Regions from separate parts of the Bacillus haynesii genome, predicted to be linked through region 2. Evidence: a T-box and tRNA genes for the amino acid it is inferred to sense, from the RefSeq annotation. Region 2 holds a T-box; the other holds one or more tRNA genes.
The links. The T-box of region 2 lies ahead of H2R00_RS00625 (valine--tRNA ligase). A T-box ahead of a tRNA ligase gene usually reads a tRNA of that ligase, here a tRNA-Val.
Positions count from the first base shown of each region.

Region 1: it encodes a tRNA-Val, which carries the amino acid that the T-box ahead of H2R00_RS00625 (valine--tRNA ligase) is inferred to sense. The anticodon was not compared.

Region 1 covers NZ_CP059494.1:1,717,256-1,729,407, reverse strand. Annotated here, with positions in the region: gene H2R00_RS08570 (methionine biosynthesis PLP-dependent protein) at 1-118, shown strand, start outside; gene metC (cystathionine beta-lyase) at 108-1,283, shown strand; gene H2R00_RS08560 (DUF819 family protein) at 1,329-2,483, opposite strand; gene H2R00_RS08555 (MarR family winged helix-turn-helix transcriptional regulator) at 2,702-3,271, shown strand; gene H2R00_RS08550 (hypothetical protein) at 3,258-3,545, shown strand; gene H2R00_RS08545 (serine hydrolase) at 3,725-5,098, shown strand; gene H2R00_RS08540 (SMI1/KNR4 family protein) at 5,279-5,713, shown strand; gene H2R00_RS08535 (hypothetical protein) at 5,673-5,948, shown strand; gene abnA (arabinan endo-1,5-alpha-L-arabinosidase AbnA) at 5,945-6,895, opposite strand; gene H2R00_RS21215 (hypothetical protein) at 7,545-7,595, opposite strand; tRNA gene H2R00_RS08525 (tRNA-Val) at 7,836-7,908, opposite strand; gene H2R00_RS08520 (maltose acetyltransferase domain-containing protein) at 8,307-8,885, shown strand; gene H2R00_RS08515 (hypothetical protein) at 8,972-9,331, opposite strand; gene H2R00_RS08510 (LysR family transcriptional regulator) at 9,467-10,357, opposite strand; gene H2R00_RS08505 (assimilatory sulfite reductase (NADPH) flavoprotein subunit) at 10,677-12,152, shown strand, end outside.
Region 2 covers NZ_CP059494.1:125,748-137,899, forward strand. Annotated here, with positions in the region: gene hemA (glutamyl-tRNA reductase) at 1-412, shown strand, start outside; gene H2R00_RS00585 (cytochrome c biogenesis protein) at 418-1,248, shown strand; gene hemC (hydroxymethylbilane synthase) at 1,288-2,229, shown strand; gene H2R00_RS00595 (uroporphyrinogen-III synthase) at 2,219-3,010, shown strand; gene hemB (porphobilinogen synthase) at 3,014-3,988, shown strand; gene hemL (glutamate-1-semialdehyde 2,1-aminomutase) at 4,015-5,310, shown strand; gene H2R00_RS00610 (LysM peptidoglycan-binding domain-containing protein) at 5,459-6,997, shown strand; gene ysxE (spore coat protein YsxE) at 7,025-8,047, shown strand; gene H2R00_RS00620 (YszA family small membrane protein) at 8,066-8,257, opposite strand; T-box leader at 8,425-8,655, shown strand; gene H2R00_RS00625 (valine--tRNA ligase) at 8,715-11,357, shown strand; gene H2R00_RS00630 (bifunctional folylpolyglutamate synthase/dihydrofolate synthase) at 11,439-12,152, shown strand, end outside.

The DNA.
Region 1 (12,152 bases), 1.6 Mb from region 2:
CGTCTGCAACAGGCTTCTGCGCTTTTCAGTCGGAATCGAACACGTCTCAGATTTGAAGCAGGATCTCAAAGCTGCGCTGGAAAAAGTGAAAGGGGAGGCGGTTCCGCATGAGTCATGAAAACTGGACGCTTGAAACAAGGCTTGTTCATAACCAAAATAAAACGGACGGAGCAACCGGAGCCGTCAGCGTGCCGATCCAGCACGCGTCAACCTTTCATCAAGATTCTTTTGACAAATTCGGCGAATATGACTACAGCCGGTCAGGCACACCGACAAGAAAGGCGCTTGAAGACACGATAGCCGAGCTTGAGGGAGGGACGAGAGGATTTGCTTTTTCATCCGGAATGGCTGCGATTTCCACCGCCTTTCTGCTTTTGTCAAAGGGCGATCACGTGCTCGTCACAAAAGATGTGTACGGCGGCACTTACCGGATGATTACGGAAGTGCTGAGCCGCTTTGGGATTGAACATACTTTCGTCGATATGACGGATTTAAATGAAATTGCTTTAAACATAAAGGAAAACACAAAAGTCATCTATCTTGAAACACCGTCAAATCCGACGCTCGGCATTACGGATATCAGAGGGGTCGTCAAGCTTGCCAAGGCGCACGGCTGTCTGACGTTCCTTGACAACACGTTCATGACCCCGGCGCTGCAGCGACCGCTTGAGCTCGGCGTCGATATTGTGCTTCACAGCGCGACGAAGTTTTTAAGCGGACACAGCGACGTATTATCAGGCCTTGCCGTCGTGAAAGACAAAAAGCTCGGAGAAGAACTCTATAAACTACAAAATTCGTTCGGCGCTGTTCTCGGCGTCCAAGACTGCTGGCTTGTGCTGAGAGGGCTGAAGACGCTCCAAGTGCGGCTTGAAAAAGCAAGCAGGACGGCTCAGCAGCTCGCCGAATTTTTCGAAAAACATCCGGCCGTCAAACAAGTGTATTATCCAGGGCTGTCTTCGCATCCGGGTGCATCCGTTCACAGGCACCAGTCATACGGCGCCGGCGCCGTCCTTTCGTTCGAGCTGGAGAATTCAGAAGCCGTGAAACAGGTCGTGGAACATGTCTCTCTTCCGGTCTTTGCCGTCAGCCTCGGCGCTGTGGAGTCGATCCTTTCCTACCCGGCGAAAATGTCACACGCTGCCATGCCGAAAGAAGAGCGGGAAAAACGGGGAATTACCGACGGCCTTCTGCGGCTGAGCGTCGGCGTGGAACATGCCGATGATTTGCAAGCCGATTTTGCTCAAGCATTGGAAGCCGTATCCGGAGCCCTCGCCCGTTCATAAAAGAAGCCGCGGATTCTTCAGGGAATCTGCGGCTTTTTTGGCCGTTTAAACGAGGGTGGAAAACCATGTGCCCAAGAGGGTGCCGACATAATTACCAATCAAATATCCGAACGTCCCGACCAGCATCACCGGAGCAACGAGGCCCTGCCAGCCTTTGGCAATCGCCATCGCCGCCGCTGTTGTCGGACCGCCGACAGATGCGTTGCAGGCCAAGAGAATTTCCTCAAGCCGAAAACGAAACAGCTTTCCGGCGAAGAGCGATACAATCAGGTTGGACATGGCAACCACAAAGACAAATGCAAGGAGGAGCGGGGCGTTCATGAAGATGATCCGCAAGTCTGCCGGAATGCCGATCACGACAAAGAATAAGTAAATCAAATAAGTCCCGATTTCCTGTGAGCCGCGCAGCCGTTCAAAATAGCGGGGAAAGGCGATCGTCAGCAAAATTGTCAGCGTCGTCAGCAGCAGGAACTGGTCGCCCAGGATAAAGGCAAGAAACTGAAACCCGCCGTCAGAAGCAAAACGCTCTTTGAAAAAGGCCGCTGCTTTTACAGATACAGCAACGATCGCAAAGGCGGTTCCGATGTTTAAAGCAATGTCCTGTAAGGACATCTCTTTTCTCTTCCAATAGGCTTCCGCCTGATTTTCGCGGCCGCCCGCCCCTTCTTGAACGCCAAAGCGTTTTTGAAACCATTTAAGCGCCGGTATCCCCATTAAAATGAAAAAAAGAAGAGCCATCATAAAATTATCCGCAACCACCGTCGATGATACATACTCACCGGGAGTTGAGAACTTCGCAGCCATCGCCGCAAAATTCACGCCTCCTCCGATATAAGAGGCACTGATCATCCCGCCGATTTTATCAAGGTGCGGAATCTGATGCTTAAACAGAAAAAAAGCAATGACGCTTCCGGCCGCAGTGCCGAGGGCGCTGATACAAAATATCATCAAAAGCCTGCCGCTTTCTTTCAGGATCTTCCGCACATTGATTTGAAAAAGCAGCAAAGGAATCGCAAGCGGAACAACATAGGACCACACCGCATCATAAACGGGCGACTCGGCCGGAAGAATCCCTGCATTCGTAAACAGCATCGATCCGCCCAGTGCCAGTACAGCCCCCGATACAGCCGCAGCCCAGCGAAACCGCTGCTCCAAATAAATGCTCACAGCCGCCCACACCGCAATAAACCCCCAAAGCATCCATGCATCATCCGGTGAAATGAGTGAAGATTTCAAAAATAACCCCCCTGTTTGCGATTGGTATTTTGAATTATCTGATAATTAAATAGTGTAAAACGGAATGCCTAATTGATCAATGATAATAGATTTAGAAAAAATAGTCACCATGTTGACAAGTTTGCTGAAAGAGGGTATTGTAAATTTGTCAACATGTTGACTATATTTAAAGGAGAGAACAAATGGACATCAACGGCTTAATCAACGAATTACATTTGATGCAGCAAAGCTATGCGACATTGTTTTCAGTTGTCAATAAGGTGCAAACCCGAGGTGACGAATACATGGAAATATTAACGTCCAGGCAACATATGGCGCTCATCGCCATCGCGCATTTGCCGACTGAAACTGCCACGCTTACGAATATCTCCAAAAAGCTTGGCACAACCAAACAAACCGCCAACAAGTTGATGACCGGCCTGATCAAAAAAGGCTATGTCAAATCAGTGCCAAGCCAAAAAGACAAACGCTCCATTAATATTGAAATGACCCCTGAAGGAAAGAAAGCGCTGGTGGATTGTTCCGAAAGGTCCGTCTATTTCTTGGCCGACTTGTTTCAGCAGTTTACATCCGAAGAGGTTGCGACATTTTGGCGGCTGTTGCAAAAGCTTTACCGTTTTGACGGTGAAGAACAGGACGGTTTTGAGGAGAATGCAAACATTCAGCTTGGCGTGGGGAATCCGTTAGATACAGAAAAGATTCTCGGAGAATTTGAGAAACGCCGCTATGGAGGAGAAAATGATGAAAAATGATCTTCATGCAAAAGTAACAATTTTTAAAATCAAGGTAAAGGAGAAGCTGTATCATGCAAAAGATAAATTCCGGCAGACAAAAGAAACCTTTCGCCGCGGCACGAAATTAGACAGGACAGGACCCTTTTTCTCAAGTTGCATTGCCCTGATCATCATTGGATGTTCCTGGGGGACAGACGCAGAATGGCTCGTCTGGTTAGGGGCCACAAGTCTTTTAAGCAACGTTTTATTGCTGTTTGCAACATTTTTTCGCCGCAATCAACAGTCAATTTGACATTCATTGTGCTGGATCTAATGGATCGTATCGTAGATCAATCAATGACTTGCGAAAAGGATGTTCAGAAACTTATTAGAATTGTAGAATAGTGATTTCAAAGACAAGAAACCATTCTTGTCTTTTTTCAGTTGAAACCTCTTATTTCCATATGCGTATAAAGAAAGGGAGGTGGAAAAGTGAAACAGAACAAAAGAGAACAACTTGTTAACCTGTTTAGTGTGTTAAATGAAAAAAGTCAGATCAACGCGGCGGTGTTAGTCGCTGAAGACGGAGACATTCTTTATCAAGGTGCCTTCGGTTATGCAAACTTGGTAGATAAGCGTTTATTGAAGGAACATTCCTTATTTGAATTAGCATCGCTATCCAAGCCGTTCACTGCTTTGGGCATCCTTCAATTAGCACAGCAAGGGGCATTGAATGTTGAGGATCCCGTAGAACGGTGGATAACCGGATTTCCCTATCAGGGCATAACGATTCACAATTTATTGACACATACGTCGGGTCTGCCCGATTATATGGAGTGGTTTCTACAACATTGGGATCATAACAAGATTGCTGTTAATCAAGATATCGTTGATATGCTGATGAATCATCAGCCGCAACGCTATTTTGCCCCGGGTGAAGCTTGGCTGTACAGCAATACGGGATATGTGCTGCTTGCGGTTATCGTTGAAAAGGCATCCGGTCTGAGTTTTGCTGAATATATGAAAAAAAGTATCTTTGAACCGGTGGAAATGCGGAACTCAAGGGTGTATAACAGAAGGCTTCAACCTGAAACCATTGAGAACTATGCGTATGGATATGTGTATGACGTGCATACAGCACAGTACGTTCTGCCTGATGACCTTGAAGAAACAAAATATGTCTGCTATCTTGACGGGATTCAGGGGGACGGAACCGTAAACTCAACCATTCATGACTTATATTTGTTTGATCAAGCCTTATATACAGATTGTTTGATCAATCAAGTCTCAAAAGAGCTTGCTTTTTCTCCCGCGTCTCTGAAAAACGGAGAGTCTATAGATTACGGGTGTGGATGGGTGCTTCGGGATAGTCCTGAAACAGGGAGAATTGTCGGTCACAGCGGCGGCTGGCCAGGCTATTCAACCGTAATGATCCGATATATCGATCAACGAAAAACCTTCATTTATTTGAGCAATGTGGAACAGGATGATGAATATGAACAGGCCATCTTTGAAGCCGTTGAAAATATCCTGTTTGACAAGGCCTACAAAATCCCTGATCGCCCTGCCGATAAAAAGAAAAAAGAGATCGATCCGGCCATTTACAAAAGATATGTCGGAAGTTATTCACTTCAGGATGGCACCGCCGCTGATGTGACAGTTGATAAGGACCGGATTTATATGCAAATCACCGGACAGATCCGTTTTGAATTATTTCCAGCCTCGGAAACGCGCTTTTTCCTCAGGTCATTGTCTGTTGAAGTGGAATTTATTTTGGAGAATGGTATGGTAACCCGCTTGATTATATATCAAAATGGCGCAGAGGAAGAAGCGGTGCGGACAGTGGAATCAAACAGCAAGCTATGACCGTTTTGATTGAGAGTTTGGCGGCCTGGCTCTGTTGTCTGTCAGGAGGAAATTTATCGTTGGAAGGTTGATTATGTAATTTGGGGATATCTGCCCGGCTGAATTTCCTGATGAAACATCAAGCGAATATTCATAGTAAAGGTGCACCATCTAAAAGGATGTCTAAGGAGGTTAATGAGGCTGAACAAATTTAATTTTATAAAAAATAGTCATCATGAGTTTTATGAGCTAAAAGAAAACGATCTAATAAAAGCGGAAGATAGACTTGGTTTTCTATTTCCTAAAGAGCTCAGAGAATTTTATTTAGAGATTGGGTACGGGTTTATAAATGGGAATAATAATGCAATAAACAGACTTTTAGATCCCGCTACTATCGCAGATATCACTTTAAGGGAAGATATTTACGAATTTGACCCTGATTTAGATGATATATATGAAGATGAAGACAAGCTTGTTTTTTATGAGGTAAATGAAGGTGTATATTTAACGCTTGATTTAAATGATACGGATAAGTCTCCAGTATTCTTTTTGGATAAAAAAATAGCTGACTCTCTAGAGGAATTTATTAAAAAAGTTGATCAAAATAATCGATACTTTGAAGATATGGCAGATTAAATATTTTTTTGATTTGACCTTGATTGGCTATTGCCTTTCAAGACTTTCTTCCAAAAAGGAAAATGGGGCACTTTTAAAATCCGTTTTGTTATACGCAGATGTAGGATCTGTTGAACGAGCCCTGGATGATGAATACAGTGGCATGATCATTTTGGGATGGAGTGTTTATACAGCTGGAACTGCTAAAATAACAGTAAAAACCAAGCAGAAAACATCTGCTTGGTTTAAAAACTAATACTTCGGCCAGCCTTTGGAATCCCAGTTTAAATCATTGATCAGCAGCTTAGGCGCCCCGTTGTCAAGCGCATCATAACCATGTCTGACGATGATGTTGCCGTTCACGATATCTGCGCCGCCTGGGCCCTTCCATTGGTCGTTTCCGGAATCGAGGATTGTGCCTCCGCCTTCCGTCATTTTCTTGCCGCTTTTGTCATAGTAAGGTCCCGTAATTTTGGTTGAGCGGCCGTAAGCGATCTTATACGTGCTGTTCACACCTTGACAGCATTTATCGAACGAAACGAATAAATAATAGTAGCCGTTTTTATATGTGATAGACGGCGCTTCAACCGCTCCGCCATGGCTCGGTCTTGATGCGATGGAATAAACCTTCCCTGTAGGTTTCATCGTTTTTTTATCAAGCTTTGTCAGCTTGATGCCGCTCCAAAACGAGCCGAAGGACAGCCACGGATTTCCTTCTTTATCAACGATCATTTCAGGGTCGATCGCATTATAATTGTTCGAGGTCGTCGTCCGGGTGACAAGTCCGTCGTCGCGCCAATTTCCGGAAGAGATTCGGTCTGTTGAAGCGAGTCCGATCGCCGAAGTATTGGAGCCGAACGCGGATACCGCATAATAAAGCCAATAGCGACCATTATAATAGCTGATATCAGGCGCCCATTGGTTTTTTTCATGGTGTGGCACGTACTTTTTCCACCATGATAATGGAGTTGGAAATATACTTGGCGCTGCGCTCCACGTTTTTCCGTCTGTCGATTTGATGACGCGGATTCCATTGCCGATACCAGTACCGAATGTATACCATGTATTTCCTTCTTTAATCATGGAAGGATCATGAATAACGTTGTCTCCTTTTGTATCCCAAAAAGCCGCAGATGTTGGTTCAGCTGCCGAGAAAATAAGCAGAAAAAATAAAATAAAACCAGAAATGATAGATTTAGCCACAGTTGTTCTCCTTTCAAATTTCGATGTCCTTTAACAATCGGCCCTCCTTTTTAGAGAAATATTTCCCAACAACACGCACTTTATTTTAGCAGGGGTTCGGCCTCTCTCAATCAGACAAAGGACTTGTTTTTTAGTCCTGAAATAAAGCATAAAACTCAGAAGATACCCATATTAAAAAAACAATCACCCAAAAGTCATTTCGTTGTCTGAATCTTAAAGGGGTGATGTAATTATTTTGACTCATCTTGGAATATTTTTAGATTGGATGAATTATAAAACCTTTGAGATGTTCTGGAGAAAATAATGTGGATTATAAAAAGCGTTGGAGGAGAGCACGGTTTGCCCTCGAATATCTTCATTTGCCCCGGAAGGTGAATGACACTTTTAGTTGATTTAGTGGTTTGAAATTGGTAATATGAATTTGAAGATAGACTGTCAAAATTAAATGCATCACAAAAAGACCACAGGTGCGTCTCCAACGCACGGGTCAAACGTTCAGGTGTATTTTTTCTTTAAGAAATGCATAAAATAAAAAAGACCCGACTGCGTCAACAGTCGAGTCGCGTGTACAAATCGGCCCAACAAGGGCTTGGCTCAGTCATTTTAAAATAGACTTTCCCTATGAACTTTACCAGGGCTCAAGGGAAGTCTATTTTTCTTTCTTCGACAACACGGCAATTAACATGCCAAAAGCAATCATTAACGAGATTGTTTCGAATGTCGTCATAAGCATCACCCCCTTTCATAGGGGATGAGCCAGCTTCCCTTGAGTGAGCCCGAACTTTGTACAAAGAATATTTTACCATAACACTTTCAATCAGCGGCTGTTTTTTGTTGAATGAAGACAGAGTTTTTAGAGGTGGGAATTGAAAAAATCAAACGCAAAAACAGCAGGAAATCCGTTGGAAATCAACGTTTTTCCTGCTGTTTCGATTCGGTATGATTCCGACTGGGCTCGAACCAGCGACCTCTACCCTGTCAAGGTAGCGCTCTCCCAGCTGAGCTACGGAATCATGATATGTAACACTGGGTATTTGTTTTGCTGACAAGTTCTATTATATGCAGATTAGATGGGTTCGTCAACTGTTTTTTTAATTTTTTTTGAGAGAACTGAGAAAGAGGCTTGCAGACTCCCGCGCGTTATGAAAAAATCGGCTTATATAGACATCAAACGGGAGCGGGGATTGAATGGATCTGATACTTAAAAGCATTGATAGTACTTTAATTGTAGTTTTAGCCGTTTTTTTCATTTGGAAATTCGTTTATGAAATCAAACATGAGAAGAGGAGCGCTGTTATTTTGCTTTTGCTGCTCATCAATATTTGTTTTATCGTAAAAGTGTGCGGTTTAGTCTTGCAGTTGCTGTAGAACAGAAAGCGAATATAAGATACCTGTCAAGGAGATCAAACCAATGAAAACAGAAAAGCAAAAAATGCTGGACGGAGAGCTTTATCATGCTTCTGATCCGGTGCTGTGCCATGACAGACTCAAGGCGCGCAAAATGACGAATGAATTCAACCATTCGAACGAAATCGACGACAATAAAAGGACCAAGCTAATCAAAGAGCTGTTTGGATCAACAGGGGAAACGATCCACATCGAACCGTCGTTTCGCTGTGATTACGGCTTTAACATACATGTCGGGGAAAATTTCTTCGCCAATTTTGACTGTGTTTTCCTCGATGTATGCGAAATCCGGATAGGCGATCATTGTATGCTCGGACCGGGTGTCCATATTTATACGGCGTCCCATCCGCTCGATCCGTCCGAAAGGATAAGCGGTGCGGAGTACGGAATACCTGTCATCATCGGCCGGAACGTTTGGATTGGCGGCAGTGCGGTCATCAATCCCGGCGTCAAGGTCGGCGACAATGCAGTGATAGCTTCCGGAGCCGTCGTGACAAAAGATGTCCCGGACAATGCCATCGTCGGCGGCAATCCGGCGAAAATACTTAAATACGTTGACGGCAAAAACACCAATTCTATGTGATTGGTGTTTTTATTTTGGAATAGTCACGGTGAAAGTCAGAGCTGATCAAACATCCGCGGAAGCAGTTTCCTCCCGCGGATAAGGTGCTATCGGGTGACCGTAATATTGTTGATGACCAGCTGTCCCAATGAATTGAGATAAGAAAATGTCGCTTTGCCTGGGCTGACGGCTTTTACGTACACGCGGTCCGAAGTGATTCTGACGGTAATGGCGCTGCCGCTGTAGGAAACGTTCGAAATGCCGACGTATTGATCTTCCTGTCCGACTTTCATCGGCCTGTTGATGACGATCGCCTGAGGGGCGATGATTCCTTGTGCAGATGCGTGAGAAGAGAGATTTTCAGTTTTAGAGAGTTCCTGGGCTTGTACATGCATGGGACTTCCTGAAACAGCAAGCATACCCGCCAGTAATGATGAAGCAACTAAACTTTTACCTAACCACTTCATAACCATCATCTCTTTTCCTATGTGATGATTCCAGGATATGGTATTACCGACCGCTAGTCAATCGGTTCCAATGATGATTCACACATTGGACAAACGAAAACAAACAATTCGTGAAGCGGCAGGAAGAACGGATCATCATCCCGAAGCTGTTCTTTTGTTCAAAGCGTTAATGAAGGTTTTCACATTTTTCTTGTCCTGCATGACGGGTGAATATATATAGGAAAGCGTCCTGTTAAAGGTTTGATTTTTCAGCCGGATCACGGAAAGGTTTCCGTGCTGTACGTCTCTTTCAATGACGCTTTCAGACAGGAGAGACAGCCCGATGCCCGTCATGAGCGTTTCTTTGATCCCCTGGTTGCTGCTGATCGTCAGAAACGACTTCACTTTTAAACCGTTTGAACGGATGACATGGTTTAAGTATTCGCGTGTGCCTGAGCCAACTTCGCGCGTTACCCACGTTTGATTTTGCAGATCGGCCATTGTCACGTCCTGTTTGGCCGCAAGCGGATGATCGCTTGAAGCAGTGATAAACAATTCGTCCTGCATAAAGGCGTGTACAGAAAGCTCTTTTTCATTTGTCTGTCCTTCGATCAAGCCGATGTCCACTTTGTACAGGCGGACGGATTGCACGATTTCTTCCGTATTTCCAATGACGGCCTTGAGTTCGAGCTCAGGATATTCTTTTTGAAGGTCGAACAAGAGCGATGGCAAAATATATTCGCCGATTGTGAAGCTTGCGCCGATTTTCAGCTCGCCTTTGATCGAGTTGTGGTGATCGAGAATGTCTTGACGCGTTTGTTCATAGATGGTGATCATTTGTTTGGCGCGGTCGTATAAAATTTCACCGGTTGGCGTGATTTTTAAATATTTCGGAGAGCGTTCAAATAATTTCGTCTGGAATTCTTTTTCAAGATTTTTAATGTGCATGCTCACGCTCGGCTGCGACATAAGAAGAAGCTCGGCCGTTTTCGTGAAATTTTTGACTTCTGCAAGGGTAACGAATGTCTTCAGCGCATCATAATGCACACGAATCTCTCCTTTATTAAAAATCTTAATAGCTGTGATAATTAATATATATTTTACTAATGTTGAGTATTCCAGTAAACTTTAAATTAGAATCTTTTTTAGGAATGTTTGGTTTGAAGCAGGCTGACGCCGAGCGGCAAAGGGGACGTGATGAGTGAGCGCTTACAATATTTCTTAGCAGCAAAAGCCGTGATCGACAGATGTTTTGCGTCAATAAAACCGATTTGATTTATAGGAATAGTGGATATATGATGAGTGTAATCCTTTTCCGTTTCAAAACAAGTCATGATTTTTTTATTCCTTAGTGAGGTGGATATCGTTGCAACTTCAGGTAATGAACAGTCCTTTTAATCAGGAGCAGGCAGAGCTCCTCAACCGCCTTCTGCCAACTTTGACGGCATCACAAAAAGCCTGGCTGAGCGGTTATCTGGCGGCTGTGCAAACCGCCGATGCCGCGGCGGCGCTTGAAACATTGCCGGCGGAAGTTCCGGCTGCAAGCCCGGCCCAGCCTGTTTCCAAAGAAGTGACCATTTTATTCGGATCGCAGACAGGAAATGCACAGGGACTTGCCGAAAACGCGGCTAAGACACTTACAGAACGGGGATTTCAAGTCACCGTCTCTGCAATGAGCGATTTTAAACCGAATCAATTGAAGAAACTAAAAAACCTCCTGATCGTCGTCAGCACCCACGGTGAAGGGGATCCGCCGGACAACGCGCTGTCATTCCATGAATTTCTCCATGGCAGACGGGCTCCGAAGCTCGATGATCTCCGTTATTCTGTGCTCGCTCTTGGCGACACATCGTATGAGTTTTTTTGCCAGACCGGAAAAGAGTTCGATCAGCGGCTTGGTGAGCTTGGGGGCACAAGGCTCCATCCGCGCGTCGATTGCGATCTCGATTATGATGAGCCGGCTGCAACATGGCTTGACGGTGTCATCTCAAGCTTAAACGAAGGACAGGAACAGGGCACAAGCGCCGCACCTGCTCAACCGGCATCTCCGCAAGCCACAGGAGGAGAAACGGTATATTCGAGAAAAAATCCGTTCAGAGCGGAAGTGCTGGAAAATTTGAATTTAAACGGCCGCGGCTCAAATAAAGAAACGCGCCATCTTGAATTATCGCTCGAAGGCTCAGGCTTGACTTATGAACCTGGTGATGCGCTCGGCATCTTTCCGGAAAATGACCCGGAACTCGTCGATATGCTGCTGGCCGAGCTGAAATGGGATCCGAATGTTACCATCACTGTTGATCAAGGGGAAAACCTTTCACTAAAAGAAGCGTTGACTTCTTACTTTGAAATTACGGTGCTGACAAAGAAATTCATTCAGCAGGCGGCAGAACTCATTGAAAATGAAAAGCTGCGCGAGCTTGCCGCTTCGGAAAATGCGGATCAATTAAAAGCGTATATCGCCGGCCGCGACCTGATTGATTTTGTTCGGGATTTCGGTCCGATCGCAGCAGCTCCGCAGGAATTTGTTTCGATTCTTCGAAAAATGCCGCCGCGTCTTTATTCGATCGCATCGAGCTTCGCTGCAAATCCGGATGAAGTGCATTTGACGATCGGTGCTGTCCGCTACAATACGCACGGCAGAGACCGAAAAGGGGTCTGCTCGGTTTTATGTGCCGAACGCCTTCAGCCTGGCGACACGCTGCCTGTTTTCATTCAGCCGAATAAAAACTTTAAGCTGCCGGAGAATCCGGAGGCTCCGATTATCATGGTCGGTCCTGGCACAGGCGTTGCGCCGTTTAGATCATTTATGCAGGAGCGCGAAGAAACCGGAGCACCGGGTAAA
Region 2 (12,152 bases):
TGCTGAAGAAGTGGAGCTGATTATTGAAGCTGAGATTGTCGCTTTTAAACAATGGCTGAATACGCTCGGCGTCGTGCCGGTCATCTCTGCTCTCAGGGAAAAAGCTTTGACAATCCAGGCGGAAACGATGCAGAGCATCGAACGGAAGCTCCCTCATTTGAGCACAAGGGAGAAAAAACTTTTAAATAAGCATACGAAAAGCATTATCAACCAGCTTTTGCGCGACCCGATTTTAAAAGTGAAGGAGTTTGCGTCAGAAGCTGACGCCGAAGAAAAGCTTGCGCTGTTCACGCAGATTTTTGATATTGAAGAAGCGGCTTTTCCTGACGGGGAGAAACAAGACGAACGTCAGCCGGTTCATGCATTTAAGCGGCAAAACCAGCAGGGTTTGACTTCTATCGCGAGCGAGTGACAGACATGACAGACACATTGTTAGCAAGGCTTAACGAAGTTACAATCGTGTTGTACGCGCTCACCGTTCTCTTTTATTTTATAGACTTTTTACAGCACAACCGGAAGGCGGGCAAAACGGCCTTCTGGTTGCTTTCTATTGTCTGGATTCTCCAGACGGTATACCTTTTTTATTTCATGCAGTACACAGATCAGTTTCCTGTTTTGAATAATGCGCAGGGGCTTTATTTTTACGCGTGGGTGCTCGTCACGCTGTCTCTCGTTTTGACGAAGCTTTTGAAAGTGGAATTTCTCGTTTTTTTCACCAATCTCATCGGCTTTTCAATGGCGGCGATCCACACGTTTACTCCGACGGCCCAGCAGTCGGCGGAGCTTTCGGGCAGGCTCGTTTCCGAGCTCTTGATCATCCACATTACAATGGCGATTCTTTCGTATGGAGCATTTTCATTGTCCTTTGTCTTTTCCGTTCTGTATCTTTTTCAATACCGCTTATTGAAAAAGAAAAAGTGGGGGAAATGGCTCTTAAGAATCGAAGATTTGTCAAAACTTGATCATATGGCTTATGTCCTCAATCTCATCGGCGTTCCTATGCTTCTGCTGAGCCTGATTCTGGGGATTATCTGGTCGTATGTATCGCTTGAAACCCTGTATTGGGCCGATCCAAAAGTGCTCGGATCGATCGTGCTGCTTTTTTTATACGGATACTATTTGTTTATCAGGATTGTCAAAGAGCTGCAGGGAAGGATTGCGGCCATGTGGAATGCCGCGTCTTTTCTTGTTCTTTTAATCAATTTCTTTTTGCTCGGCAGCTTTTCGCAATTTCATTGGTTTAGTTAGTTAAAACGGTTGCCCGTGACGGATTGGGAGGAAGAAAACATGAGAAACATCATTGTAGGCTCAAGAAGAAGCAAATTGGCGATGACCCAGACAAAATGGGTGATCAAAAAGCTGGAGGAATTAAATCCGGATTTCACGTTTGAAATAAAGGAAATCGTTACAAAAGGCGACCGGATATTGGATGTTACGCTGTCAAAGGTCGGCGGGAAAGGTCTGTTCGTCAAAGAAATCGAACAGGCGATGCTTTCCGGGGAAATTGATATGGCTGTCCACAGCATGAAGGACATGCCGTCGGCGCTTCCCGAAGGGCTGATGGTCGGCTGCATTCCAAAACGGGAAGACGCCAGGGACGTTCTCATTTCAAAAGGCCGTCAAAAGCTGGCGGACCTGAAACAAGGCGCGGTTGTCGGAACGAGCAGCCTCAGAAGGAGCGCGCAGCTTTTGCAAATGCGCCCCGACCTTGAGATCAAGTGGATCAGGGGAAATATCGATACAAGGCTGAAAAAACTTGAGACCGAAGATTACGATGCGATTATTTTAGCGGCGGCCGGCCTGTCAAGAATGGGCTGGAAGGACGATGTCGTCACTGAATTTCTTGATCCGCAGAGCTGCCTTCCCGCCGTTGGGCAAGGCGCTTTGGCGATCGAGTGCAGAGGCTCGGATGAGGAGCTGCTGTCCCTCTTTTCGCGCCTGAACGACCGCTACACACAGCTGACCGTCACGGCTGAGCGCGCTTTTCTTCATGCGATGGAAGGCGGCTGCCAAGTGCCAATCGCGGGATTTGCAACGATGGACGTAGACGGCGTCATCGAACTGACCGGTCTTGTGGCATCGCCTGACGGAAAAACCGTATACAGAGAAACAATAAAAGGAAAAGATCCGGAGGCTGTCGGCAGAGAATGCGCCGCGGTCATGTCGGAAAAAGGAGCAAAGGCACTGATTGACCGGGTGAAACAGGAGCTGGAAGACAATGAAGCATGATCTTCCTTTACAGGGAAAGAAAGTGCTCGTCACCCGCAATAAAGCGCAAGCCCAATCCTTTAGGGAAAAGGTGGAGGCTTTGGGCGGAGAAGCTGTTTTAACGTCATTGATTTCGTTTCGGCCCGCCCTTCCGCCAGAACATGCCCGGCGCTTTCGGGCGGATCTTGAAAGCGCGGACTGGCTTGTTTTTACAAGCGTAAACGGGGCAAAATTCTTTTTTTCTTATTTAAAGGACGCCGGGTTCAGCGTTCCTCTCGCATCAAAGGCGAAGGTTGCTGCAGTCGGTGAAAAAACAGCACGGTATTTGCGCGACAGGGGTCTTTCTGTCGATCTGATGCCGGAGTTATACGTGGCTGAACATTTGGCGGAGGCACTCAAGAAAAATGCCGGCCGTCATGACAAAGTGGCCGTTTTAAAAGGGAATTTATCCCGGGACGTCATCAAGAAAACCCTCTCTCCCCTCGGAATTCAAGTTTCAGAATGGATTTTGTATGAAACCGTGCGTGATGAAAGCGGAATTCTGGAGCTGAAGGAAGCGGCAAAGCACTCGTCTTTTGATTTTGTGACGTTTACCAGTTCCTCGACGGTACATACATTCATGTCCATTCTGAAAGAGGAGAGCAGAACGTGGGCCGAAAAGAACCGTACGGCTTTTATTACGATCGGGCCTTTGACAAAGAAGGCGCTGTCGGACTACGGAATTCCTTCCTATATGCCGGACGTCTATACAATCGACGGAATGCTGGGCGAAATGTGCCGCATTTCAAGAAAGGGAGAATGACAAATGGAAGCATCATTTCAAAGACACCGCCGCCTGCGGACGACAGCAGGTATGCGGAAATTGGTAAGGGAAACCGAGTTAAGAGCATCTGACTTTATTTATCCGATATTTGTTACCGAGGAAAAGAACGTCAAAAGCGAAGTTCCGTCCATGCCGGGCGTTTACCAGCTGTCTTTGGACCGGCTGAAAGAGGAGATGGAGGAAGTCACAAGCCTCGGCATTCAATCTGTGATCGTCTTCGGCGTGCCTGAGCACAAAGATGATGTGGGAAGCGGAGCCTATCACGACCACGGCATCGTTCAAAAAGCGATTGCACAAATTAAACAGGACTTTCCTGAGCTTGTCGTTATCGCAGATACATGTCTATGCGAGTACACGGACCACGGTCACTGCGGCCTGGTTGAAAACGGTGAAATTTTAAATGACGAATCCCTCGTTCTTTTGGCAAAAACCGCTGTCAGCCAAGCTCGTGCAGGCGCTGACATTATTGCGCCGTCAAACATGATGGACGGTTTCGTTGCCGCCATAAGGGAGGCCCTTGATCAGGAAGGATTTACACATGTGCCGATCATGTCGTACGCTGTAAAATATGCGAGCGCGTTTTACGGCCCGTTCCGCGATGCTGCGGGAAGCAGTCCGCAGTTCGGGGACCGCAAGACGTACCAAATGGATTATGCCAACCGCAGGGAGGCTCTCCGGGAGGCAAAATCCGATGTGGAAGAAGGCGCCGATTTCCTGATCGTCAAGCCGACGCTTTCATATCTTGATATCGTCAGAGAAGTGAAAAACGAATTTAACCTGCCTGTTGTCGGATACAATGTGAGCGGGGAGTATGCAATGGTCAAAGCCGCCGCCCAAAACGGCTGGATTGAAGAAAAAGCTCTTGTTCTCGAAATGCTGACAAGCATGAAGCGGGCGGGTGCCGATTTGATCATTACGTACTTTGCAAAAGACGCGGCAAAATGGATTTCGGAATAAGAATTTGAACTGGGGGGTTTTAGAGGATGCGGAGCTATGAGAAGTCTAAAGCGGCATTCGAAGAGGCGCAACGAGTCATGCCGGGCGGGGTGAACAGCCCGGTCAGAGCCTTTAAATCAGTGAACATGGACCCGATTTTTATGGAGCGGGGAAAAGGATCAAAGATCTATGATATTGACGGAAACGAGTACATCGATTATGTCTTGTCATGGGGACCGCTTATTTTAGGACACAGCAATGAAAAAGTGGTGAAAGAGATTCAAAAAACGGCAGAATACGGGACAAGCTTCGGTGCGCCGACAGAACTGGAAACCGAGCTTGCCGAGCTTGTCATCGACCGCGTTCCTTCCATGGAAATCGTCCGGATGGTGAGCTCCGGCACGGAGGCGACGATGAGCGCCCTGCGGCTGGCGCGCGGATACACAGGCCGAAACAAAATCGTGAAATTTGAAGGCTGCTACCATGGACACGGTGATTCCCTGCTGATTAAAGCGGGCTCGGGAGTAGCGACGCTCGGCCTCCCTGACAGCCCCGGAGTTCCGGAAAGCATTGCAAAAAACACGATTACCGTTCCTTACAATGATCTGGAAAGCATGAAGTTTGTCTTTCAAGAATTCGGAGACGACATTGCCGGCGTCATCGTTGAACCTGTTGCGGGCAATATGGGTGTCGTACCGCCGGTTAAAGGGTTCCTCGAAGGGCTTCGTGAGCTGACTGAGACGCATGGCGCTCTGCTGATTTTTGATGAAGTAATGACAGGGTTCAGGGTGGATTACAACTGTGCGCAAGGCTATTTCGGAGTGACACCTGATTTGACGTGCCTCGGAAAAGTGATCGGCGGCGGTCTTCCTGTCGGCGCTTATGGAGGAAAGGCGGAAATCATGGAGAAAATCGCGCCGAGCGGTCCGATCTATCAGGCCGGCACGCTGTCCGGAAACCCGCTTGCCATGACAGCCGGACTCGAAACATTGAAACAGCTGACTCCTGAATCGTACCGGGAGTTCTCCCGCAAAGCAGACCGCTTGGAAAAAGGGATTTCTGAAGCTGCAGAGAAAAATGGCATTCCGTGTACATTTAACCGAGCGGGGTCTATGATCGGCTTTTTCTTCACAAATGAACCGGTCATTAATTATGATACAGCGAAACAGTCTGACCTCGGACTGTTTGCCGAATATTATAAAGGAATGGCCGATGAAGGCGTGTTCCTGCCGCCTTCACAGTTTGAAGGGCTGTTCTTGTCAACCGCTCATACGGATGACGACATTGAGCATACGATTAAAGCTGCTGAACGCGTATTCGAAAGAATCAGCCGCTCCAGATAAAGAAAAGGGCTGCCGGACATTGCCGGCGGCTCTTTTTTGCATGGTGCCGGAAATGGCTGCTGATTTTTCTGTTCATATTCTGCCTGCTTTTCTCATACATCTTTACTGACATCTAATTTTAAAAATTAGGTGAAGGGAGGATATCAGTTTGCCGCAAAACAATCGTTTGCAATTTTCTGTAGAAGAGTCAATCTGTTTTCAAAAAGGACAGGAAGTATCCGAATTATTATCGATTTCATTGGATCCTGACATTACCGTTCAGGAAGTAAATGATTATGTATCCATACGAGGGTCATTAGAGCTGACAGGCGAATACAACATAGATCAAACCCGGGAGTATGCAGAGCTGCCTGCGACAAGCCGATTTGTGGAAGATGTAAAGCTGAAAGGGGACGGCAGCGCAGAGCTGACGCATTGTTTCCCAGTGGATATTACCATCCCGAAAGACAAGGTCAATCATTTAAACGACGTATTTGTTTTTATTGATGCTTTCGATTATCAGCTGACAGATGCGAGGATGCTGACGATTCAAGCTGATTTGGCGATTGAAGGCCTCTTGAATGTGAGCGGTGAAGCGGGTAAAGAAGAACCGCGTACTATGCCTGCGGCCGTCCAGCCGGAAGAGGAGTTCGAGCCTGCCTTCAGATCAGAACAGGATGAAGAGAAGGAATTTTTAATCCAGCTTGACAGAGCTTATGAAGAGCAGGACGAAGAACAGCCGTATGAAGAGGCAGAAGAAAATGATACCGATGAGGAAACGGTACCGATTTACCAGTCGTTTCTCGGAGACGACACAGAGGAAGCGAAGCCGTTTTTTACAGCGTCTTTGTCGGCGGCAGAACGTACGAAACGCGAAACGGAAAGTCAAAAAGAAGCCGCTCTTGAACAGCCGAAAGAAGAAGAATATGAGCTGAAAAGAGAAGAAGCGAGAGAAGAAGAATATGAGCTGAAAAGGGAAGAAGCGAAAGAAGAAGAATATGAGCTGAAAAGGGAAGAAGCGAAAGAAGAAGAATATGAGCTGAAAAGAGAAAAAGCGAAAGAAGAAGAATATGAGCTGAAAAGAGAAGAAGCGAAAGAAGAAGAATATGAGCTGAAAAGAGAAGAAGCGAAAGAAGAGGAATATGAGCTGAAAAGAGAAGAAGCGAAAGAAGAAGAATATGAGCTGAAAAGGGAAGCGGAAGAAGAGCCGGAGCCGCTCCAAAGGACTTATCAACCTCATGAGAAACCGAAAGAAACCCCGTTCTACGGTGTTCCGCCTCTTCTGGAGGAAGATCAGAATGACAGGGAGCCTGAGGCGTTTGAGGTTGAAGTGACACAGGAAAAAGAAGCGATTGATGAAGAAGAGGAAGCCGGGCATACGATTGAAATCCCGGAATATTCGTTTCATGAGCAGACGGAGCCCGAAGAAGAAAGAGATGAAATGCCGGCAGCGGATGAACAGGAAGTGTCAGCGAAGGAGAACGACAATGCTCTCTATTTGACAAAGCTGTTTACAAAGCAGGGAGAGGAGGAGTTTACTCGAATGAGGATGTGCATCGTTCAGCAAAATGATACCATTGATCTTCTGTGCGAGCGCTATGATATTAACGTCCAGCAGCTCATCCGGATGAATTCCCTTTCCCTTGACGAGGAATTAAAAGAGGGACAGATCCTTTATATACCGGATTATCAAAACAGCCATGCCTAATGTATTGATAAAAATGTGGTGAAGCCGATGGAAGGCATCCAGTCTGTTTTAAATGAATACGGTCTTACGCCTGAATATATGGAATCGGTCAGTCCAAAGGTATGGAAAGTGTACACGGATCACGGTGTATTCGCCCTGAAAAAATTGGCGGCTTCAAGAAATGTCCGCTTCACGGAACAGATGATCATGCTGGAGGAAAAAGGCTACAGGCAGTTCGTTCCCGTCTATCGAAACCGCACGGGTGGATTTTTAACGCAAGCCGGAGAAGACGTCTGCTATCTCATGCCCTGGCTTACTCTTGAAAGAGAGGAGGAGCGGGATCAAAAACACGAATATATGTTTAAAGAAATCGCTCTTCTTCACCAGCGGACGGAAAAAGACCTCGGTGTGAAGCGGGAAGAGATACTCGGGCACTATGAACGGACAAAACGGAAATGGGAACAACAAAAACAGAAATATGAAGAATTCGTCAGCAGAGCGGAAAACGAATGGTATATGTCTCCGTTCCAGCTTCAGGCAGCCATGTATTTCAAAGAGACGATATCTGCTGCCGACTTTGCGCTCGCCCGCCTTGAAGATTGGCATGAAACCATGAAAGACAAAGAGTCTTCAAGAATGGTGTTAAACCACGGGCAGCTGTCCGTCCGGCATTTTCTCTATAACGATACCGGAACGGGTTACTTTACGAACTTTGAGAAAGCGGGACACGCGCCGCCTGCGAATGATCTCATCGTATTTTTTACAAGAATGTTTAAGACGAATCCCGTCATGTGCACGGAATGTGTAAACTGGTTTTATACGTATCACAATGTCTATCCTTTGCGGGAGGAAGAAATCAACTTATTCCTCAGCTATATGGCTTACCCCGGGCCTGTATTCGGCGTGCTGAACCGCTACGATCGGGAGAAGAGGCTCGGGGAAAAAGAAGCCTGTACAAGGCTTTTGAAAGCGTACTGGCAAATGAAAAACGCTGAACCGCTTGTGATGAGCATTCACGAGACGGAAGAAAACAGAAAACTGCAGGAAGAAACAGAGTCCCCATCATCATGATGCGGACTTTTTTCGTGCTTATATCCAGTCAAGGTGAAAGGCGCACGCAAGGAATATGAGAATGCCCAAAAGGAGGACATCAAATGTGGTAGGAAAGATGATCGTGCGGATACCCTGGAAGATCGTGATCGGGAGGACGACTTGAACAGCAACAAGTCTGACTTGCTTCAGCCACGGCTGGAATGAATGTGTGTTGAATTTTTTTCGCATCTTATGCCTCCTCTCCTTTTCGTTACAGCATCATATGAGGAAAAGGAGCTTGTGTGCATGGCCCAGTCTCGTATAAAACAAGAGAAAAACGGAAAAGATGATTGACGAAAATGAAAAAGATTTAGTAATATAAGAAAAAGAAAAAGTACGTGCTGAAAAGTCAATGATCACCCGCTTTGAATGGGAAGAGTACAAAAACAGACGCTTGCAGAGAGGGAAGCCGGTTCGCTGAAAGGCTCCCAGTCAGTCTTTTTTGGAAGGTCGCCCAGGAGCGTAATTTCTCGAAAGAAAAGTAGAGAAATTCGGGAAAGTCCCGTTATCCCATTTAAGTGCGTGAATGCGTTTTTCGCATTCATGAAAAAAGGTGGTACCGCGAGAGAGTTCTCTTCGTCCTTTTAACAGGATCAAGAGGGCTTTTTTTATTGTTCAGCCGTTTAATACTGTTGGAGGTTTGAAAATGGATAATCAAGAACTGACGATGCCGACAAAATACGATCCGTCTGCAGTTGAAAAAGACAGATACGACTATTGGGTGAACGGCAAATTTTTCGAAGCGAAAAACGATCCTGAAAAAGAACCGTATACCGTTGTCATTCCCCCGCCGAATGTGACGGGTAAGCTGCATTTGGGGCATGCTTGGGATTCCACCTTGCAGGATATCGTGACAAGAATGAAACGGATGCAGGGCTATGACGTGCTCTGGCTGCCGGGTATGGATCACGCCGGTATTGCAACTCAGGCAAAAGTAGAAGCGAAGCTTCGTGAAGAAGGAAAAACACGCTATGATCTCGGACGCGAAAAATTCCTCGAAGAAACATGGAAATGGAAAGAGGAATATGCCGATTTTATTCGAAGCCAATGGGCAAAACTCGGCCTCGGCCTCGACTATTCAAGGGAGCGGTTCACCCTTGATGAAGGGCTTTCTAAAGCGGTGCGCGAAGTATTTGTAAAGCTTTATGAAAAAGGGCTGATTTACCGCGGAGAATATATCATTAACTGGGATCCGGCCACTAAAACGGCTCTGTCTGACATCGAAGTCATCTATAAAGACGTACAAGGTGCGTTTTATCATATGCGCTATCCGCTGAAAGACGGTTCAGGCTCGATTGAAATTGCGACGACCCGTCCGGAAACGATGCTCGGCGATACAGCGGTTGCGGTACATCCGGAAGACGAGCGGTACAAACACCTAATCGGAAAAACGGTCATTCTGCCGATCACGGGAAGAGAAATTCCGATTGTCGGAGACGACTACGTCGATATGGAATTCGGTTCAGGCGCCGTTAAAATTACGCCTGCCCATGATCCGAACGACTTTGAAATCGGAAACCGCCACAACCTTGAACGCATTCTTGTCATGAATGAAGACGGCACGATGAATGACAATGCGCTTCAATATAAAGGCATGGACCGTTTTGAATGCCGCAAGCAGATCGTGAAAGATCTTCAGGAAGAGGGCGTGCTGTTCAAGATTGAAGAACATACGCATTCGGTCGGCCACAGCGAACGCAGCGGAGCAGTCGTTGAGCCGTACTTGTCAACGCAGTGGTTCGTGCAAATGCAGCCACTTGCCGATGCCGCCATCGAATTGCAAAAAAGCGAAGGAAAAGTCAACTTCGTCCCTGACCGTTTTGAAAAAACGTATCTGCACTGGATGGAAAATATCCGCGACTGGTGCATTTCCCGCCAGCTCTGGTGGGGCCACCGGATTCCGGCGTGGTACCATAAAGAAACGGGTGAAATCTATGTCGGCGTTGAAGCGCCGGAAGATGCTGAAAACTGGGAGCAGGACAAAGACGTTCTTGATACATGGTTCAGTTCCGCTCTTTGGCCGTTTTCAACGATGGGCTGGCCTGATATCGATGAGGAAGATTTCAAGCGCTACTATCCGACGAACGTCCTTGTCACAGGATACGATATTATTTTCTTCTGGGTATCCAGAATGATCTTCCAAGGTATTGAATTTACCGGAGAACGTCCGTTTAAAGATGTCTTGATTCACGGACTCATCCGCGACGATCAGGGCCGCAAAATGAGCAAATCGCTCGGAAACGGCGTCGATCCGATGGATGTGATCGACAAGTATGGAGCGGATTCACTGCGCTACTTCCTTGCGACAGGAAGCTCTCCGGGGCAGGATTTACGCTTCAGCTTTGAAAAAGTGGAGTCGACATGGAATTTTGCGAACAAGATTTGGAACGCATCAAGATTCGCCCTGATGAACATGGACGGCATGACATATGAAGAGCTTGATCTGTCAGGTGAAAAATCTGTTGCCGATAAGTGGATTTTAACAAGGTTGAATGAAACGATTGAAACCGTGACACAGCTGGCTGACAAGTACGAATTCGGCGAGGTTGGCCGCCATCTCTACAATTTTATCTGGGATGATTTCTGTGACTGGTACATCGAAATGGCGAAACTTCCGCTTTACGGTGAAGATGAAGCGGCGAAGAAGACAACCCGCTCCATTTTAGCGTATGTGCTGGATCAAACGATGCGCCTTCTGCATCCGTTTATGCCTTTCCTGACGGAGGAGATTTGGCAGCACCTTCCTCACGAAGGGGAATCCATTACAGTCGCCAAGTGGCCTGAAGCCGTCAAAGAATATACGGACACCGAGGCCGCGGCGGATATGAAGCTTCTCGTTGAAGTCATCCGCGCCGTGCGGAACATCCGCAGCGAAGTCAACACGCCGCTCAGCAAGCAGATTGAGCTTTATATTAAAACAAGCACGCCGGAAATCGCCGAACGGCTTGAAGAAAACCGTTCGTACGTGGAACGCTTTACGAATCCGAGCCTTCTTCAAATCGGAACGGATATCCAAGCGGTTGATAAAGCGATGACCGCTGTTGTATCCGGCGCCGAGCTGATCTTGCCGCTCGAAGGTCTGATTAACATTGAGGAAGAAATCAGCCGCCTTCAAAAAGAACTCGATAAGCTGACGAAGGAAGTAGAACGGGTTCAGAAGAAATTAAGCAATGAAGGATTTATGAAAAAAGCACCTGCACATGTCATTGAAGAAGAGCGGGCGAAAGAAGCCGATTATACGGCAAAACGTGAAGCTGTAGAAAAAAGAATTGCCGAATTGAAAAACTAATAACACGAAAAAAGGAGGTGTTTTCCAGGTCGTTCACAGTCGCTGGAAAACACCTTCATCAATTGAAGGGAAGGAATGCGCTTGTTCAAAACGTTTGATGAAGCACTCAGCTGGATTAACGGAAGGCTTAAATTCGGCGTGAAGCCGGGTTTGGAACGAATGGAATGGCTGCTGAGAAAGCTCGGGCACCCCGAGAAAAAGCTCAATGCGGTTCATGTCGCCGGTACAAACGGAAAAGGTTCAACGATCGCTTTTCTCCGTTCGGTATTAAATGAAGCCGGTTATACAGCAGGCACCTTCACATCACCGTATATCATCACCTTTAACGAACGAATCAGCGTTGACGGCGTACCGATCTCAGACGAAGAATGGACGGCGCTCTTTAATGAGGTCGGGCCTCTCGTCTTTGAGCTTGAAAAAACCGAATTCGGAGCCGCCACCGAATTTGAAATTATTACGGCATGCGCATTTTTATATTTTGCTAAATACCGGAGCACCGATTTTGTTATTTTTGAAACGGGATTAGGTGGCCGTTTGGATTCGACAAACGTCGTGAAGCCGATGTTAACGGTCATTACTTCGATCGGCCATGACCATACGGCGATATTAGGCAGTACATTGAAAGAGATTGCCGCAGAAAAGGCGGGGATCATCAAACGCGGCGTACCTGTTATCACAGCCGTTCATCAGCATGAAGCAGCTGAGGTGATAAAGCAAAAGGCGATGGAGACAGAATCTGCTTTTATATCCCTTCACGAGGATTGCGAGCTGTACGGCGAGCGTTCACTGCCTGAT